One region of the Paenarthrobacter sp. UW852 genome, then DNA from elsewhere that is predicted to be linked to it. Evidence: riboswitches for the same ligand, from Rfam matches in the RefSeq annotation. Region 1 holds a riboswitch; each other region holds the start of a gene.
What was found. Region 1 has a riboswitch for S-adenosylmethionine ahead of NEK97_RS05260 (hypothetical protein). Riboswitches for the same ligand answer to the same signal wherever they lie in the genome.
Positions count from the first base shown of each region.

Region 2: linked by a shared signal. The riboswitch ahead of NEK97_RS07395 (aminotransferase class V-fold PLP-dependent enzyme) and the one ahead of NEK97_RS05260 (hypothetical protein) in region 1 are both predicted to bind S-adenosylmethionine.
Region 3: linked by a shared signal. The riboswitch ahead of NEK97_RS03470 (homoserine O-acetyltransferase) and the one ahead of NEK97_RS05260 (hypothetical protein) in region 1 are both predicted to bind S-adenosylmethionine.

Region 1 is NZ_JAMSGY010000002.1:459,024-461,282, reverse strand. It holds gene NEK97_RS05270 (VIT1/CCC1 transporter family protein) at 1-403, opposite strand, end outside; gene NEK97_RS05265 (hypothetical protein) at 630-821, shown strand; gene NEK97_RS05260 (hypothetical protein) at 818-1,174, opposite strand; SAM riboswitch class IV at 1,191-1,310, opposite strand; gene NEK97_RS05255 (sodium:solute symporter) at 1,537-2,259, opposite strand, start outside.
Region 2 is NZ_JAMSGY010000003.1:260,125-262,383, reverse strand. It holds gene NEK97_RS07395 (aminotransferase class V-fold PLP-dependent enzyme) at 1-1,136, opposite strand, end outside; SAM riboswitch class IV at 1,170-1,283, opposite strand; gene hisN (histidinol-phosphatase) at 1,467-2,259, opposite strand, start outside.
Region 3 is NZ_JAMSGY010000002.1:50,393-52,651, forward strand. It holds gene NEK97_RS03465 (winged helix DNA-binding domain-containing protein) at 1-186, shown strand, start outside; gene NEK97_RS03470 (homoserine O-acetyltransferase) at 218-1,345, opposite strand; SAM riboswitch class IV at 1,361-1,477, opposite strand; gene NEK97_RS03475 (bifunctional o-acetylhomoserine/o-acetylserine sulfhydrylase) at 1,651-2,259, opposite strand, start outside.

The sequences.
Region 1 (2,259 bases):
GCTCGGTGCCGTAGGGGGAGCGGCCTTCGGCCCGCTGCGCCAAAGCGAGCACGAACACCGATCCGAAGTTGCGGGCCAGGAAGCCCAGGAACTGGCTGCGGCCGGACGCCGCCTTGGGCATTCCTGCGTGCTCCCCGAGGAGCTTGAGCCAGTGGGCTTCGTGCCTGCCTTCGGCCTCGGCCAAGGCCAGGAGGATCTGGCGTTCTTCGCCGTCCCGGCGTTGGGCGAGTTCCCGGTATACGGCGGCTTCGGCCCGCTCGTCCGCCAGGTACTGACGCCAACGCCTGATGTCCGAGGACGTCGGCGCGGTTTGTGGTGCTTCGGCCTCTTGCGGGGCTTCGGTTTCGTTGATGGGGTCCGGAACGGGGCTCGACGGACCGTGGGATTCCTGGTGCTGTTGCACTTTTTCTCCTGTGCTGGGTGGGGTAGTTGCGGCCCCATTGCACGCCCCACACTACCGGTTATTCTCGGGGATTTTTGGCTGGTATTCCTCAACCGGAATGTTCGGTGCACCGTAATTTCGGCCCCTTGACCGGTCCGTGGGCCGGTGCTCAGATGGAATGACAGGGGCGGGGTCTCCCGCGCAAGGTCATCGGGTCGTTCGCGGCCCAAGGGACGGAGGTTGCATCATGAACACCACCGAATCACACGCCAATTACCCGGAGCGGGCAACTGTGGAGTCCGACCCGGCCTACGACTACGCGGAGGACCAGGAAGTGGACGAGCCCTGGGTGGAGGAAGTGGACGCACCGGAGGATGACGAACGGGTGGTCCCGATCGATGAAACAGACGACTTCCGGGAGGAAGACGAAGAGGATTAGGCAGCTTGCTCCGGGAAGGTAAAGTGCCTCGGCAGCCCCATGGGCTTCCCGACGGCGGCAACGGTCACCGTCAGAGTCCCTGACGCAGCGCACCATTGGGTGGGGCGGACGGCCTGCGCAAGCGCCCGGGCGATCAACCGCGGATCGGGGTGCCGGACCGTCACGCTCTTCGCTCCGGTCGCTATGGTGACGATCCCCAGGAAGAGGTCGACGGCGGGGATCACCGTAACCTTGCTGGCTGCGGGTTCGGCGGGGGTGCCGGTTTTTTGCGAGTCGGGTTTCTTCGCGCCGGTAGTTTGGGCGCCGGGTGCCGGCGACGTGGGGGCTTGGCTGCTGTCGGCGTGGTACGGCAAGGTACTTCTCCTTGGGGGAGTGCTCTTGCCCGCTCGGTTGTCTTGGGTCCGGGGCGGGCCGCTTCCTCATCCGAACCACCCGTGAACATGGGGTTGGTGTGTGGCCAGTCGGAGCTTGGCACCACATCTCTTGAAGCTGGCACAACACTACCGCACGCGGCGCTCTCGTTGTGGGGCTCGCTCTCTTTCTGGGGCGCTCTCTCGTTGTGGGGCCTGCTCTGCAGCGTTGGATGGAGTTAGAGCCCGCAGAGCAGGCCCCACAACGAGTACTTTCTGGGGGTACAGCAAAACGGCGACGCTGCCCCGTGAGGGGAGCGCCGCCGTCGGGCGTTGCTTTGTGTCGCTTGTCCTGCGTGTTCGGGTCAGTAGGCCTTATTGGAGCTGACCGGGTGTGCTTCGACCGGCAGTTCCTCGGAGATCGCACCTGCCACGCGCTTGTCCCAGGCGGCCCGGACTGCGGGGTCGGTGCGCGGCGTCAGGAGCGAGATGACCACGTAAACGAGGAATGAGGCCGCCAGGCCGTAGTAGATGGGTTCGTTCGCGTAGACGCCGTCTTCGCTGGGGATGACTCCCACGGCGAACATGATCAGCAGGGCCAGGGTCAGCACCGAGCCGACTGCCATGGACCATGCAGCCGCGATGCCTGTGCCGCGCTTCCACACCAGGCCGCCGAGGATCGCGACCAGGAGTCCGCCTACCAGGATGTCGTAGGCGATGGTGAGGGCCACCACCACGTCCTGCGCGGCCATGGAAATCAGGACCGCAACGATGCCCAGGCCAAGGACCCAGTATCGGTTTGCCTTGACGTCGTGCTCGGGGTTTTCGGTGTCGTCAGTGTTGATGGTCTTGCCGAACCAGCTGGCCACGAACGGGACGACGTCGGCGCGCGCAACCGTTGCGGCGGCGATCAGGGCGCCGGAGGCGGTGGACATCATGGCGGCGACAGCCGCTGCCATGACCAAGCCACCGATGCCCACGGGGAGGATGTGGGTTGCTACCTCTGCGTACACCACGTCCTTGCCGAGGTTTGCGACGTCGATATCCGGCAAGGCCACGCGGGCTGCCAGGCCGATCAAGGCACCTGC
Region 2 (2,259 bases), on a different contig from region 1:
CCGACACCGTGTTCCGCCGCGAGGTAGGCGGCGACCAAACCGGCGTCGAAGCCTTCCACGGAGAAGTTGACCACACCAATGGTGTCTACGGAATCGCTGAAGATCTTGTGGACAGAGACGCCCTCAATCGCTTCCAGGCCTTCAACAAGGTAGGAACGTATGGCCGCTTCATGGTCATGCCATTCCTGCTCATCCAGGCCGGCCAACACCTGGGTGGCGCGGGCCAGGGTTGCCGCTCCCAGGACGTTGGGAGAACCGCCCTCATGGCGGGCCGGTCCGGTAGCCCAGCTGACCGAGTCCAACCGGGCTTCACGGACGGCTCCGCCGCCAGCCAGGTGGGGGACGCCGGCGTCGAGCCAGTCAGGGCGCCCCACCACCACTCCAGCGCCGAACGGAGCGTAGAGCTTGTGGCCGGAGAAGACCAGGTAGTCGATGTCCGCTTCTGCGATGTTGATGCGGCGGTGGGGTGCAAGTTGGGCGGCGTCCACCACGATCCGTGCGCCGAACCCGTGGGCAAGGGAAGCCAGTTCGGCGATGGGGAGGATTTCACCGGTGACGTTCGAAGCGCCTGTGACCGCCAGCAGGCTCACGCCGCCTTGGGCGAGTTCATCGCGGAGTTTATCCAACGTGGCGGCCAGGGTTGGTGCTGCAACGACGCTTCGGTGGGGCACACCCTGCCAAGGCAGCAGGTTGGCGTGGTGTTCGATGTCCAGGTACAGGACCTCGCCAGCGACCTGGCCATCAACCACGGGGAGGCATCCGGCCAGCAAGTTCAGGGAGTCAGTGGTGTTGCGGGTGAAAATCACGGAGTCATCAGCCCGGCCGCCCACGAATTCACGCACGATGTTCCGGGAATTTTCGTAGACAGAGGTGCTGATCTGCGAAGCAAAACCCGCACCGCGGTGAACGCTGGCGTAGTAAGGCAAGACCTCGTTGAGGTGCGCCGAGACGATGGTCAGGGCAGGTGCCGATGCGCCGTAGTCGAGGTTGGCATAACGGACATGGCCGCCTTGGATCAGGGGCGCCTGCAACTCCGCGCCCGTGACAGCGGCCAGCGGACGTGCAGCAGCAACCGGCACTGCGCTTGCCTCAGCAAACGACGGAATGGTGTTGGCGTTGAACGTAACGGTGCTCATGGGACCTCACTTAAGAGGGACCCCCGCATGGGGGATCCGCGCTTGCCGTATCCGTTCCGGACCGGCCGGGTCGTCACCCGGGGCACCCCACCGCGAATGGAGGGTTGCCGGCCAGCAAACCGGGGTTTAGCGCTGGCACTCGTGACCTGTAAAAAAGGTTAGGGCATACCCATCAGCCACTCCAAAGCCGGTGGACATTGTTAAGCGCATTGTTACGTGGAACGAAAAAGTCGTCATTGGGCGAAGATAAAACGGCGGACGGCCCCAAAAGGGGTCGTCCGCCGTCGAAAATTTCGTGATGGTTCGATGCGGGCCGTGCCGCAACCGGAGCTAGAGGAGGTCGTCCAGCCCAGGGTTGAGGCGCTTGAGGACCTCCGAATGCAATATCGAGTTGGTGGCCAACGCGTTACCGCCGAACGGTCCGTCTTCGCCCTCCAGCGACGTGAAGCGTCCGCCGGCTTCCGTGACGATGGGCACCAAGGCAGCCATGTCGTAGAGATTCAGCTCAGGTTCGCAGGCGATATCCACGGCGCCTTCGGCGACCAGGCAATAGGACCAGAAATCCCCGTAGGCGCGAGTACGCCAGATGTCCTCTGTGAGTCCCATGAATTCGTCGAGGTTGCCGCGTTCCTTCCAGCCGGAAAGGCTCGAGTACGACATCGACGCGTCCGCCAACCGGGAGACGTTGGAAACCTTCAGGCGTGTGGCGGAGGCGAGCGAACGGCCCATGTAAGCGCCCATGTCCTTGGCTGCCCACCACCGCTTGCCCAGAGCCGGGGCGCTCACTACGCCAACAACCGGTTCGCCTTCATCGACCAGCGCAATCAACGTTGCCCATACCGGAACACCGCGAACAAAATTCTTGGTGCCATCGATGGGATCGATGATCCAACGACGCGAGCCGTGTCCGCTGCTGCCGAATTCCTCGCCCAAGACGGCGTCGCGGGGGCGGGAACGGGACAGCTGGCCGCGAATCGCTTCCTCCGCGGCCTTGTCCGCATCTGTGACGGGTGTGAGGTCCGGCTTGGTTTCGATCTGCAGGTCCAGCGCTTTGAAGCGATCCATGGTCTGGGCATCTACTGAGTCTGCGAGGACGTGGGCGAGACGCAAGTCATCGTTGTAG
Region 3 (2,259 bases), 410 kb from region 1:
AGCCCGCTGCACGTTGTCCTGGTGGACGGGCGCCTGGCAGGGTGGTGGCGGCACGCATTCACCAACGGCGTCTGCGAACTCGACATCAGGATGAACCGGCCCACGACTCCGGATGAAGACATCGCACTGGACGCCGAGGTGGCCCGCTATGGAAGTTTCCTGGGCCTCCCGACCAAAAGGGCATGAGACGTCAAGGCTAAGCTGGGAAGTCACTGCTTTAGGACTGGGAAAAGAAGGCCTGGTGGAGTTGCGCGGAAAGTTGACCGATTTCGGTCAGGAAGCCGTCGTGGCCAATCGGGGCTTCGATGACGTGGACCGGTACGTTCCCGGGAAGCGCGGCCGCCAATTCCCGCGATTGTGCGGGGAAGTAAAGCCTGTCACTGTCCACCGCCGCAACGAAGAACTGCGCAGTGGTCCGGGACAGTGCGTCTTGGAGTGAGCCACGCCCCCTGGTCACGTCGTGGGACATCAGGGCTTCTGTGATGGCAACGTAGCTGTTCGCGTCAAAGCGGCGGACAAGCTTGTTCCCTTGGTGGTCCAGGTAGCTCTCCACCTGGTATCGGCCCCGCTCCGCGAGGACGGCGGCAGCAAGCGGCGTTTCCTGGGGCTGCGGCTGACGTCCAAACCGGTAATCCAGTTCCAGGGCCGAGCGGTAGGTGATGTGCGCAATCCGGCGTGCCAACGCCAGGCCCTCTTCGGGGGCTGGGCCGCCGTAGTAGTCGCCGTTGTTGAAGTTCGGGTCCTGCCGGATGGCAAGGGTCTGGGCCTGCGCGAACGCAATCTGCTCGGCCGTGCTGTAGGCGCCGACCGAGATCACAGCGCACCGTTCAACCCGTTCGGGAAATGTCACGGCCCATTCCAGGGCCCTGGCACCTCCCATGGATCCGCCCAGTACGGCATGCCAGGCCTTGATCCCCAAGGTGTCCGCGAGTCGCGCTTCAGCCACCGTGCTGTCGCGCAGCGTGATCAGGGGGAACCGGGATCCCCAGGGCTGGCCGTCCGGCGCTTCGGTGGACGGGCCCGTGCTTCCGTAACAGCCGCCCACGATGTTGATGGAGACCACGAAGTACTTGGTGGTATCGATGGTGGCGCCAGGTCCGACGAGTTGTTCCCACCATCCTTCCTCGTCGGTTGCTCCGCGAGCCACATGCGTGCTGCCCGTGAGCGCATGCTCGATGAGCACGGCGTTGGAGGCATCCGCATTGAGCCGGCCCCACGTTTCATAGGCCAGGACAACGTCCGGAAGGAAACCACCGGCCTCGAGTTCGAGCGAACCGATGCTGGCGTACTTAACCGTGCCGTCCGCTTCTTCGGCTGTGGGTATGGCTGTTGCAGTGATGGTCATTCCTTTGACACCTATTCCTCGCGCTTGCCCGTCGCCTTGCGCGCGAACGGGCCAGGTCTTCACCCGGGGCACCCCACCGCGGAGGAGGGTTGCCGGCCAGCAAGCCGGGGCTACATGCTGGCACTCGTGACCTATAGAAAGAGTGTAGGAAAAACAGGGCAGCTCTGGCGAAGAATGTGACAACACTGTGACGGTTTCGGGTCACATCGTTCGCGAATGGGCGCTGTGGAGCGCCGCCCTTCGAATATTCGACGGCGCGGGGCGGCGCTGCACAGAAGGTGTTCGTTACTGGATCAGGCGGGCCACTAAGCTCCCTTGGCCGCCCTGAAGCCTGCTTCGAGGTCGGCGATGATGTCGTCCACGTGCTCGATGCCAACAGACAGGCGCACCAGGCCTGGTTTGACGCCGGCGATCTCCTGCTGCTCTGCGGTCAACTGGCTGTGCGTGGTGGAGGCCGGGTGGATGACCAGCGAACGCACATCACCGATGTTTGCCACGTGTGAGTGAAGCTCCAGCCCGTCCACGAAGCGCTTGCCGGCTTCGACGCCGCCCTTGATGTTGAACGCGACGATGGCGCCGGTGCCGTTGGGGCCATACTTCTTGCCGCGCTGGTACCACGGGCTGGACGGCAGACCCGCGTAGGCGACCGATTCGACGTCGTCGTGCGCTTCAAGCCATTCCGCCACTTTGGTGGCGTTGGCGACGTGGCGTTCCACGCGAAGGCTCAAGGTTTCCAGCCCCTGGGCGATCAGGAAGGCATTGAAAGGCGCGACGGCGGAGCCCAGGTCCCGGAGCAACTGGACGCGGGCCTTGAGGATGTAGGAGAGGTTTGCGCCGAGCGCCCCGTCCTTGCCGAGGTCGCGGGCATAGACCAGGCCGTTGTAGCTGGGATCGGGGGTGTTGAAGCCCGGGAA